3 regions of the Ensifer sp. D2-11 genome follow, and region 3 is predicted to be linked to each of the others. Evidence: predicted binding sites of a transcription regulator. Region 3 holds the regulator's gene; each other region holds the start of a gene.
The links. The regulator PhoB, encoded in region 3, activates phosphate uptake and scavenging genes when phosphate is short. The targets are predictions, from matches to a motif close to TGTCATNNANCTGTCAT.
Positions count from the first base shown of each region.

Region 1: a site for PhoB is predicted at 2,225-2,241, ahead of M1D34_RS06065 (UDP-2,3-diacylglucosamine diphosphatase). Genes of this name have one in related genera too.
Region 2: a site for PhoB is predicted at 2,541-2,557, ahead of M1D34_RS16670 (alkaline phosphatase D family protein). Genes of this name have one in related genera too.

Region 1 is NZ_CP096433.1:1,258,861-1,263,023, forward strand. It holds gene M1D34_RS06060 (NADP-dependent malic enzyme) at 1-2,049, opposite strand, end outside; gene M1D34_RS06065 (UDP-2,3-diacylglucosamine diphosphatase) at 2,293-3,135, shown strand; gene M1D34_RS06070 (MFS transporter) at 3,384-4,163, shown strand, end outside.
Region 2 is NZ_CP096433.1:3,493,550-3,497,712, reverse strand. It holds gene typA (translational GTPase TypA) at 1-735, opposite strand, end outside; gene M1D34_RS16670 (alkaline phosphatase D family protein) at 871-2,433, opposite strand; gene M1D34_RS16665 (KTSC domain-containing protein) at 2,589-2,810, opposite strand; gene M1D34_RS16660 (amidase) at 2,936-4,163, shown strand, end outside.
Region 3 is NZ_CP096433.1:2,718,981-2,723,143, forward strand. It holds gene M1D34_RS13095 (aspartate aminotransferase family protein) at 1-1,169, opposite strand, end outside; gene M1D34_RS13100 (hypothetical protein) at 1,183-1,428, opposite strand; gene M1D34_RS13105 (GcrA family cell cycle regulator) at 1,580-2,101, shown strand; gene phoB (phosphate regulon transcriptional regulator PhoB) at 2,196-2,879, opposite strand; gene phoU (phosphate signaling complex protein PhoU) at 2,990-3,703, opposite strand; gene pstB (phosphate ABC transporter ATP-binding protein PstB) at 3,790-4,163, opposite strand, start outside.

The sequences.
Region 1 (4,163 bases), 1.5 Mb from region 3:
GCCGTGCATCTCTCCGTCCACCTCGAGATCGGGGGCGAGCTCGCGCACGAGCTGCAGTGCGGTGCGCATCTTGAAAGCGCTCTCGGAATCGCGCGAGCCGAAGTTCGAGTGGGAGACGAGGGCAGCACGCGGCGTGATGCCGAAGCGGCGGATTTCGTTTGCCGCCATCACTGTCGTCTGAGCGATCTCCTCCGCGCTCGGGCTGAAGCTCACATAGGTATCGGTGAAGAAGGTCGCGCCGCGTTGTGAGATCAGGAGGCTGAGCGCCGAGAAGTCGAGTACGCCCGAACGCTTGCCGATGATCTGCGATACATCGCGCAGATGCCTGCTGTAGCGTCCCTCGACCCCGCAGATCAGCGCGTCCGCCTCGCCGCGCTTGACGGCGAGCGCGCCGATGACCGTCGTATTCGTGCGCACGATCGTGCGGGCCGCCTCGGGAATGACGCCGAGCCGCCCGACCAGGGCGAAATAATCATCGACATAGTCGCGATAGCGGGGGTCGCCCTCGGGATTGACGACCTCGAAATCGACATCGGGGCGGATTCTGAGGCCGTAGCGCCGCAGGCGGGTCTCGATGATTTGCGGGCGGCCGATCAGGATCGGCTTGGCCGTGCCTTCTTCCAGCAGCACCTGGGCGGCGCGCAGCACCCGCTCATCCTCGCCCTCGGCGAAGATGACGCGGTTCTTCGCCGCGTTCTTCGCTGCAGCAAAGACCGGCTTCATGATGAAGCCGGAGCGGAAGACGAAACGGTTGAGCTTGTCGAGATAGGCGTCGAAGTCCTGGATCGGACGCGTGGCGACGCCGCTTTCGGCCGCGGCCTTTGCAACGGCCGGCGCAATGCGCAGGATCAGCCGCTGATCGAAAGGCGAAGGGATCAGATAGTCGGGGCCGAAGACCGGCGTTTCGCCGGAATAGGCGCGCGCGGCGACATCCGACGGTTCCTCGCGGGCAAGGCCGGCGATCGCGCGGACCGCCGCCATCTTCATTTCTTCGTCGATGGTGCGTGCGCCGCAATCGAGCGCGCCACGGAAGATATGCGGGAAACAGAGGACATTGTTGACCTGGTTCGGGAAGTCCGAGCGTCCGGTGCAGATCATGGCATCGGGCCGCGCGGCGCGGGCCACCTCTGGCATGATCTCCGGCGTAGGATTGGCCAGCGCCATGATCAGCGGCTTTTCGGCCATCCGGGCCAACAGTTCAGGCTTGAGGACGCCGGCGGCCGAGAGCCCCAGAAACACGTCCGCCCCACCGATGCTGTCGGCGAGCACGCGATTGTCGCTCTCCTGTGCGTAGACGGCTTTCCACTCGTCCATCAGGGCCTCGCGCCCCTTGTAGACGAGACCTTCGATGTCGTGGACCCAGATGTTTTCGCGCCTGGCGCCCAGCGTGACGAGGAGGTTGAGGCAGGCAAGCGCCGCCGCCCCGGCACCGGAGGCCACGATCTTGGCCTCGGCAATGTCCTTGCCGGCGAGTTCCAGGCCGTTCAGGACGGCGGCCGCGACGATGATCGCGGTCCCGTGCTGGTCGTCGTGGAAGACCGGTATTTCCATTTTCTCGCGCAGACGCCGCTCCACCTCGAAACATTCGGGAGCTTTGATGTCCTCGAGATTGATGCCGCCGAAGGTCGGCTCCAGCGCCGAGATGACGTCGACCATCCGATCGACCGTCGGTGCGTCGATCTCGATGTCGAAGACGTCGATCCCTGCGAACTTCTTGAAGAGAACAGCCTTACCTTCCATCACGGGTTTGGAGGCGAGGGGACCGATATTGCCGAGGCCGAGAACGGCGGTGCCGTTCGATACCACGGCGACGAGATTGGCGCGGGCGGTGAAATCGGCAGCGGTCTCGGGGTTGTCCTTGATGGCGAGGCAAGGTGCGGCGACCCCGGGCGAATAGGCGAGCGCCAGATCGCGCTGGTTCCCGAGCGGCTTGGTCGGCTGAATCTCGAGCTTGCCGGGGCGGGGATAGCGATGGAAGAAGAGTGCCTGCTGATCGATGTCTCCGCTGGCGGGAACGGCCTGGGATTTCGCTTTATCGCCCGTGTTCATGCCTTTGCATTCCTTGAATTCTTGCGTGGACCCGAGAGCGCGGTTGTGAAATCGCGTTCACGTCCGGTGCTGATAGATGTCGTGCCTTTTGGCATGAATCGCCCGGCACGTACAGTTTCGACGCGGTTCTTTCCAGCCATGGCTACTCGGCGCTCGCTGTGTGCTCCGCGTCCCATGTCATCTTCCTGAAACACGAGTCTGATTTTGACGGTCGTGAAACGGCTAAACCAGGATGAGGCTGGCATGGCGGCATCGGCACCCCAACAGGATTCCGTTCGGAAACTGCGGACGCTTTTCATTTCCGATGTTCATCTGGGCTCGAAAGCGGCCAAGACGGACTTTCTCCTGGATTTCCTGCGGCACCACGAGGCGGAGACGATCATTCTCGTCGGCGATATCGTGGACGGCTGGCGTCTCAAACGCAGCTGGTATTGGCCGCAATCCTGCAACGACGTGGTCCAGAAGCTTCTGCGCAAGGCACGAAAAGGCACGCGCATCATCTACATCCCCGGCAATCACGACGAGTTCCTCCGGGACTTTCCGGGCGTTCACTTCGGCGGTATCGAAGTGGCGCAGCGCTATCTCCACAAGGGCGCGGACGGGCGGACCTATCTCGTGCTGCACGGGGACGAGTTCGACGTGGTCGTGCGCAACGCACGCGTTCTCGCCTATCTCGGCGACTGGGCCTACGACATGGCGATCGCCATCAATATAGGCCTTGCGGCGATACGTCGTCGTCTCGACATGCCTTACTGGTCGTTTTCCTCCTGGGCCAAGCTGCAGGTCAAACATGCGGTGAACTTCATCGGCGAGTTCCAGAAAGTCGTGACCGAGGAAGCCCGTCGTCACGACGCGCAAGGCGTGATCTGCGGCCACATCCATCATGCGGTCATCGAGGACATAGACGGCATTCGGTACATAAACACGGGCGACTGGGTGGAGAGTTGCACGGCGATCGCCGAGCATCACGACGGCACGATGGAGCTCATCACCTGGCACCAGATGCGCGGCGACACCGCCGCTGGGCAGCGAGCCGGGGAGGCCGAGACGATGCCCGTCAGGCGGTTCGCACCGCAGGCCGCCTAAGTGATTCTGCGGGGTAAGGGAAAACTCCCGGAGGGGGCCGACTATCGTTCCGGTGGACAAGCACCCGCAGTGACGAGCGGGATGAGGAAAAGTGTGCGCGGTTTTCCGCCCGCATCCCGCGTCTCAACTTTTTGGAATCGATCACGTTCATGTTTTTAGGTCGACTCGACCTAAAACATCATGATCTAGCCGATGGCAAACACACGCGCGGTTGTGCTAATGGTGGCCCACAGCCATCAGGTCCTTCCATGATTCCGTCATCTGCTCCCGCATTCGTCGCGGGGCCCCCGCCGCGCCATTTCGCACTCCGCATCGCGCTTCTCTTCTCAGCGCCGCTGATCGTCAACGGTTTCGCCATGCCGTACTTTCCGGTCTGGCTGAGCAGCCTGTCGCTCAGCGACTTCGAAATCGGCATAGTGCTTGCAGTTCCGATGTTCGTCCGGGTAATCACCGCACCGCTGGCGGGCGTTCTCGCAGACCGCATCGGCGAGCGGACGATCGTCCTGATCTGGTCGGGCATCCTATCCTTCGCCGCGGCCATCGTTCTTTTCTATGCGCAGAGCTTCTGGCCGGTGCTCGTCATCTACACGCTGCAATCGGCGGTTTATTCGCCATATGTGCCGATCGTCGAGGCGATCGCCCTTTCGGGCGTGCGGCGCTGGGGCTTCGACTATGCGCAGATGCGTGTCTGGGGTTCGGTCGCCTTTATCGGGGCGACGATGCTGGGTGGCTGGCTGATCGGGATCGTCGGCGGGCAGATGGTCCTGCCCGCCATGGCGGCGGGCTTCGCGCTCACCATCCTTTTGGCGGTGGCCGCGCCGCGTGTCGGCCGTCCGCGCAGGCCATCACCGATTACCGCAATCACCGAGCCGCCGCCGCAATCGCTGCGCCAGGCGGATCTGCAACTGCTGCTGGTCGGCGTGACACTGGTCAACAGCAGCCATGCGATGCTCTTCGCCTTCTCCGCCATCTATTGGCAGCATATCGGCTACAGCGGCACCCAGATCGGCATTCTCTGGAGTGCCGGC
Region 2 (4,163 bases), 770 kb from region 3:
GAGCACCTTGCCGTCCTGCCCGAGGACATTGACCGCCTGGTTCGGCTTGATCGAACCGGAATGAATGCGCCCGGTGATGATGCGGCCGAGGAAGGGATTGGCTTCGAGAATGGTGCCGATCATCCGGAACGGGCCTTCGCCGACGCTCGGCTCCGGAACGTGATCGAGAACGAGATCGAGGAGCGGTGCCAGGCCCTGATCCTGCGGACCTTCCGGCGCGACGTTCATCCAGCCGTTACGGCCGGAACCGTAGAGAATCGGGAAGTCGAGCTGCTCATCGGTCGCATCGAGCGCCGCGAAGAGATCGAATACCTCGTTGATGACTTCCTCGTGACGGGCATCGGGTCGGTCGATCTTGTTGATCGCCACGATCGGCCGAAGACCGACCTTGAGCGCCTTGCCGACGACGAATTTCGTCTGCGGCATCGGGCCTTCGGCGGCGTCGACCAGAACGATGGCGCCGTCCACCATCGACAGAATACGCTCGACTTCACCGCCGAAATCGGCGTGGCCGGGGGTGTCGACGATATTGATGCGCGTACCCTTCCACTCGACCGAAGTCGCCTTGGCGAGGATGGTGATGCCGCGTTCCTTTTCCAGTTCGTTGGAATCCATCATGCGCTCGGCGACGCGCTGGTTTTCGCGGAAGGAGCCCGACTGCTTCAGAAGTTCGTCGACGAGCGTGGTTTTCCCATGGTCGACGTGCGCGATGATCGCGATGTTACGAATGCTCATTTTTTGTCTCGGAAAGTTCGTGGGCACGCGCGACGAGGCAGGTACCGCTTTTCAGTTGCCGCGCTCATACAGGTTTTTTCCCGGAAGCGAAAGGGGGCCGGCGCGCAGGGCTGACCTGCGTGAGGCGCCGCCGGCTCAAGCGGAAACCGCCGGATCGAGGGTTACCCGCCAGAGTTCCTGATCCTGCCGGTCCATCAGCCGCACCGTCATCTGCCGCGTCTGGCCGCTGATATCGACGATGCCGAAGAATTGAAGGTCCGCCGACGGCGGCAGGTTGCTGTCGATTCCTCCGCCGGACGCCTTCATGAAGCGAACCTCGGGGCCGAAGGTCATGTCGAGCTCCTTCGGCCCGTAGGTGCCGGAATGAAGCGGCCCGGAGACGAACTCCCAGAACGGCGAGAAGTCCTTGAAGGCGGCCCGCGAGGGATCGTAGTGATGCGCCGCCGTGTAATGCACGTCCGCCGTCAGCCAGACGAGGTTCTCGATCGCATTGTCGCGGACGAAGCGCAGGAGATCCGCAAATTCGCTCTCGCGCCCCTTCGGCGCGCCATGGTCGCCGTCGGCGATGGCATCCGATCCGCGCCTTGCCGAATAGTCGTCCCAGACGATGAGGCCGACCGGCATGTCGCAGGCGATCACCTTCCAGGTGGCGCTGGACGCCGCAAGCTCGCGCTTCAGCCAGTCCGCCTGCCGCCAGCCGAAGAGGCCGCCACCCCCCTCTTCCTGGTTGGGGCCGCGATAGGAGCGCAGATCCACGAAGAAGACGTCGAGCAGCGGACCATAGGCGATCTTGCGGAAAATGCGGCCGGGCTCCGTCGGCAGCGTGCGGATCGCCGTCATCTCGTGAAACGCGCGGGCCGCGCGGGCGGCATAGACGGCGACATCCTTCTCCGGATAGCGCGGGTCGTCGCTGAGATCGGTCGAGGCCGACCAGTTGTTCAGGACCTCGTGGTCGTCCCACTGATAGAAGGTGGGACATTCGGCATGGAGCCTCCGCACATGCTCGTCGAGCAGGTTGTATTTCCACTGGCCGCGATATTCCTCGAGCGTCCGCGCGACGTCTCGCTTCTCGGGCGTGACGATCCGGTTCTTCCACATGCCGCCGTCGCGCAGCTTGATCTCGTCGGGGATAGGATTGTCGGCATAGATCGTGTCGCCGGAATGGATGAAGAAATCCGGCTCGTGCAGCCGCATGGTCGAATAGGTCTTCATGCCGACCTCGTCGATGCCCCAGCCCTGCCCCGCCGTGTCGCCGGACCAGACGAAGCGCACGGAGCGGCGGCGCAAGGGAGCCGTCCGGAAGCGCCCGACGACCGGTTCGGAGACGCGATTGGCGTCGTAGAGATCGGTCGCGATGAAGCGATAGAAGATGTCCTGGTCCGGCAGCAGACTGTCGAGCCGGCACTTGACGGCGCAGTCGGTCAGCGGCGTCGCATCGATATCGGCAAGCCTGACGGCATTCGAAAAGCTTTCCGTGGTCGAATACTCGACGGAAACGCGCGCCGGCCGATCGACCCGCGTCCAGATCATCCCCGAGCCCGTATCGACGTCGCCGGACTGTACCCCATGGGCGAATTCCGGCCGTCCGTAGCCGCGCGCGTAGAACGGCGTGGCGAGACCGGAAGAAGCGACAAGACCGGCGGCGCCGGCGGAGAAGAGGAAAGAACGCCTGGTGAGGGTGTTTCGAAGAGCGGCCAATCCCTGCCTCCGGTTCCGTTTCGCGAATCGTCGGTTCTCGCGAGCGGACCATTGGCGAGCCAGATGTCAGCGGCTTTACAGGCGGATGAAACTATTCGGACGGTTTGGCGACAGTTCTGTGAAGGGGCTGCCTGCAGGCGGATAAGGGGCAATCCCTAATGCAGGAACCCGTAGTGATGGCGTATGTGCCGATTGAAATAGTTGCCGGCGGAATCCGCATGCAGCAGTTCCTCGTAAACCTCTTCCGGAACGTCGAGGTAATGATAGGGCCTGCGGTTGCCGAGGAACCAGACGCTCAACGTCCGGCGCGGTACATCGTATCTGACCTCATGGATCGCGGAGGAGTCGAGGATTGCGGAGGATCGTAGAATTCGCATCGGCGTCTTCCCGATTGCTTGTCCCTATCGCCCCCTATTGTACATCAATCGTGCGATCCTTTAAATATTGGAGCGCTTCCAAGGACTTCCTTCCGGACTTGGCCCGCAATTCACGAGGTCCTTCCTTGCCCCCGTCAGATACGCCCGCCCGCGACCGCCTCGAAACCGTTCTCGCCCGCCTCGACGGGCGGCGGAACGATGAACGCGTTTTTGTGAAGCTCTATCCCGAGACAGCCCGCGCGGAAGCGGACGCTGCCGACGGGAGGCGGCGCGAGGGCAAGAGCCTCGGGCCCCTCGACGGGCGGATCGTCTCCATCAAGGACCTCTTCGACATCGCGGGCGAGCCGACGCTTGCGGGCTCCATCATCCGCCGCGCGGCGCCTCCGGCAACAGCGGACGCGGCGATCGTCCGGCGCCTTCGCGCGGCCGGCGCCGTCATCATCGGCAAGTCTCACATGACGGAATTCGCCTTTACCGCCGTCGGCCTCAATCCGCATTACCCGGTGCCCGGCAACGCTATCGACCCGAGCCTCATTCCCGGCGGTTCCTCCTCGGGCGCCGCCGTCTCGGCGGCGGAGGGCACGAGCGAGATCGCCATCGGCTCCGACAGCGGCGGCTCGGTGCGCATTCCGGCCGCCCTGCAGGGCCTCGTCGGCTTCAAGCCCACCGCCCGCCGCATATCTCTGGAAGGCGCCTTTCCCCTGTCCCCCAGCCTCGATTCGATCGGCCCGCTTGCGCGCACGGTCGCCGATTGCGCGGCCGCCGACGCGGTCATGGCCGGCGAGACGCCGAGACCGCTCGAGCCCATGCCGCTCGCCGGCCTGAAGCTCGGCATTCCCGAAGGCGCTCTTCTCGAAGGGCTTGCGCCGGAAATTGCGGCGGCTTTCGAAAGAAGCCTGCAAGCCTTCTCCCGCGCGGGTGCGAAACTCGCCGCATGCGGGATCGACGATCTCCTCGCCCGCTTCGCCGAGGCAACCGCGATCGGCTCGCTTGCGGGCCTCGAGGCAAGCCGTGTGCACGCGGACTGGCTCCTGGACGACAATGCGCCGGTCGACATCCGCGTAAAATCCACATTGCGCCGCCGCCTCACGGTCCACGACGCAGCGATCGAGGACCTGCTGCGGAAGCGGCAAGAGCTCATGCGCGCCATGGACGAGCGGCTGGCACCCTTCGATCTCACGCTGCTGCCGACCACACCCATCCCCGCCGTCAGCATCGCCTCGGTCGAAGAGGACAGGGCCGAATACCGCCGCGTGGAGGACGTGCTGCTGCGCAACACTCAGGTCGCCAACCAGTTCGACCTGACCGCAATAAGCCTGCCGATGGCAGGCACGAGCCGGCCGGCGGGGCTGA
Region 3 (4,163 bases):
ACCGCCTCCGCGGCGCGTTCGAGCCGTGCCAGTCCTTCGCGCGCCTCGGCCGGGGTGGTGATCAGCGGCGGCAACAGGCGCAGAACGTTTTCGCCGGCCGGGACGACGAGCAGTTTCTCGGCGCGGATCGCCTTCAAAAGGTCCGCGGAGGGCACCTTCGCCTTGATGCCGAGCATCAGCCCGTCGCCGCGGATTTCCTCGATCACGTCCGGAAAACGATCCTTCAACGAAGCGAGCCCCTGACGGAAGACGAGAGCCACCTCGCGCACCTGATCGAGGAAGCCTTCGGCGAGAACGACGTCGAGCACGGCATTTCCGACCGCCATTGCGAGCGGGTTGCCGCCATAGGTCGAGCCGTGCGTGCCCGCCACCATGCCGGCGGCCGCCGCTTCCGTCGCAAGGCAGGCGCCGAGCGGGAAGCCGCCGCCGATGCCTTTGGCGACGGCCATGATATCGGGTTTGATGCCCGCCCATTCATGGGCGAAGAGCTTGCCGGTCCGGCCGACACCGGACTGGACCTCGTCAAGGATCAGAAGCAGGCCGAACTCGTCGCAGAGTTCGCGCAGCCCTTGCATGAACTCCTTCGATGCCGTCCGAATGCCGCCCTCGCCCTGGATCGGCTCGACAAGGATCGCCGCGGTTTCTTCATTGATCGCGTTCTTGACCGCGCCGATATCGCCGAAGGGGACCTGATAGAAGCCCGGCGCCTTCGGCCCGAAGCCCTCGATGTATTTCTGCTGTCCGCCGGCGGCGATCGTCGCGAGCGTGCGGCCGTGGAAAGCACCTTCGAAGGTGATGACGTGGAACTTCTCGACGTGCCCCTTGGCGAAATGATAGCGCCGCGCCGTCTTGATCGCACATTCGAGCGCTTCCGCACCCGAATTGGTGAAGAACACCCGATCGGCGAAGGTCACCTGGGTCAGCCGCCGCGCAAGGCTTTCCTGCCCCGCAATCTCGTAGAGATTGGACAGATGCCAGACCTTGTCGGCCTGCGCCTTCAGCGCCTCGACGAGATGAGGATGGGCATGGCCGAGCGAGTTCACGGCGACACCGGCAGCGAAATCGAGATAGCGCGTGCCGTCTTCGGCGATCAGCCAAACGCCTTCACCTCGCTCGAAACGCAACGGCGCGCGCAGATAGGTGTCGTAAAGCGGCGTGGTTGCGGCCATGTCGAGCTCTCCTTCATTCCGGCGGCATCGGACCGTTCGGCCCGATAAAAATCAAAAATGCCGCCTTGCGGCGGCGACAGGCACTATTCCCATTTCGCACCGCGATGTCAACAAAACCAAGGTTTGCAGGCGCTTTGCGGATACCGATTCCGAAGCGCGAAAAAATCGCACTCTGGGACTTGCAAAAATGCAACGCTCCGACAGCAAGTTGGGGAAAACCGCGAAATCGATTCGGCGCGATTCCGGCGACTCTTGCCACGGAGTCACCCTGCCGGTAGGTTAACATTCAATTACTAGACGCATGCGGCGGACCTAGTCACCAAAAGTATTATCGCGTTGAATCTTCGGGTTTTTCCCGGAGAGCGGTGACGGATTCCGCCATCCCAACGCCGAGAACGGGGAGTGCAGAGATGAACTGGACTGACGAGCGGGTCGAGAAACTGAAGAAGCTGTGGTCGGAGGGCCTGAGCGCCAGCCAGATCGCGGCGCAGTTGGGCGGCGTCAGCCGCAACGCGGTCATCGGCAAGGTTCATCGGCTGAGCCTGCCCGGGCGCGCCAAGGCCGGCGGAAGCACGGCCGCTGCAGCCCGCCCCAAACGGGCGACGTCTGCCCCGCGCGCACCGAACTATGCTGCGCGTTCCGTAACCCGCACCGTAACCCGCACGGCCGGTGCGACCGCGCTCAAGGAAGAGCTCGCCGTCGACCTGGCGATCGACCAGGAGCTGCAGATCGACAGGAATATCGTCCTGCCGATGTCGCGGCGGCTGGAGCTCACGGAGCTTACCGAACGCACCTGCAAGTGGCCGATCGGCGACCCGCTCAAGGAAGAGTTCCACTTCTGCGGCAACGACTCCCCGGAAGCCTCTCCCTATTGCACCTTTCATGCCCGGCTGGCCTACCAGCCCTCTGCCGAGCGCCGGCGCATGCGCTGAGGCGCCTGCTCATTCCGCTCTGGATGCACGACGAAAAATGGGGCCGTAAAGGCCCCTTTTTTCTTTGCCATGCCGTAAGCCGGCACCTTCGGTCTCAGCTCTCCAGCGAATAGCCCGCGCCGCGCACCGTCCGGATGACGTCGGGCATGTTGGAGAAGTTCAGTGCCTTGCGCAGACGTCCGACATGGACGTCCACGGTCCGTTCGTCGACATAGATGTCGTGCCCCCAGACACCGTCCAGGAGCTGTGAACGGGAGAAGACGCGCCCCGGTGAGGACATGAGAAATTCCAGCAGCCGGAACTCCGTCGGGCCGAGGCGCACTTCACGGCTGCGGCGGTGGACGCGGTGCGTCTCCCTGTCGAGCTCGATATCGCCGCAGCGCAGGAGCGTCGACAGAACCTCGGGCTTGGCGCGCCTGAGCATCGCCTTGACCCTCGCCATCAGTTCCGGCGTCGAGAAGGGCTTGACGACGTAATCGTCGGCCCCGGTGGCAAGGCCCCGCACGCGCTCGCTCTCCTCGCCGCGCGCCGTCAGCATGATGATCGGCAGGCGCTCCGTTTCCGGCCGCTGGCGCAGCCTGCGGCAGAGCTCGATGCCGGAAACCCCGGGCAGCATCCAATCGAGGATGAGAAGGTCGGGCAGGCGCTCCTGCAGGCGGATCTCCGCCTCGTCGCCGCGAAGGATCGTATCGACCTCGAAGCCTTCTGCCTCGAGATTGTAGCGCAGGAGAACGCTTAGGGCTTCCTCATCTTCGACTACGGCAATCTTCGGCAACATTCAGTAGGACTCCTTCCTACGCACGACAGCCGTCATGCCGCCGCGCACGGTGGTAGGCCGCGCCAAAGCGGCCGGAACAAATTCTGCATAGGCCCGGATGCCGGGCGATCTCAGTCCGTCACGGAACCCAATGTCGACGTCATGTCGTCCTTCGGCCGTTCGCCCTGCGGCTGGGCGCCTGTCGCCATGTAGTAGATCGTTTCGGCAATGTTGGTCGCGTGATCGCCGATACGCTCGATGTTCTTGGCGCAGAAAAGAAGATGCGTGCAGGGCGTGATGTTGCGCGGATCTTCCATCATGTAGGTCAGCAGTTCCCGGAACAGAGAAGTGTAGATCGCGTCGATCTCTTCATCGCGTTCGCGAATGCTGTTCGCCTTTTCCGGCGAACGGGAGGCGTAGACGTCCAGGACTTCCTTCAACTGAACGAGCGCGAGCTCGGCCAGGTGTTCGAGGCCGCGCGCAAGCTTGCGCGGTATGCCCGAACCGGCGACGGCAATCACGCGCTTGGCGGTGTTCTTGCCGAGATCGCCGACGCGCTCCAGGTCCGCGGCGATACGGATCGAACCCATGATCTCCCGTAGATCCGAGGCCATGGGCTGGCGTTTGGCAATGGTGACGATCGCCTTTTCGCCGATCTGCCGTTCCGCGTCGTCCAGAATGGTGTCGTCGGAGATAACCTTCTGGGCGAGAGCAAGATCGGAATTGACGAGCGCACGGACGGAGTCCGCGACCATCTGCTCGGCAAGACCGCCCATCTCGGAGATGCGGCGCGTGAGATACTTCAACTCTTCGTCGAAGGCGGACATGATGTGTGCGTGAGACATATTCGTTTCCTCGGGAGACCCGCCGTTCTGAATGGCTCGGTCGATCTTAAACCGGGAGGGACGGAAAAGCGCCGCCCCTCTCGCCATCAGCCGAAGCGGCCCATGATGTAGTCCTGGGTGCGCTGATCGTCCGGGTTGGTGAACATTTTGTCGGTATCGTTCTCCTCGACGAGATTGCCGAGATGGAACATGGCCGTGCGCTGCGACACGCGCGCCGCCTGCTGCATCGAGTGGGTGACGATCACGATCGTGAAATTCGCCCGCAATTCGTGGATGAGTTCCTCGACTTTCGCGGTCGCGATGGGATCGAGCGCCGAGCAGGGCTCGTCCATCAGGATGACTTCCGGGCTGACCGCGACGGCGCGGGCGATGCAGAGGCGCTGCTGCTGACCGCCGGAAAGTCCGGTGCCCGGCTCCTGCAGCCGATCCTTCACCTCGTTCCAGAGCCCGGCCTTCTGCA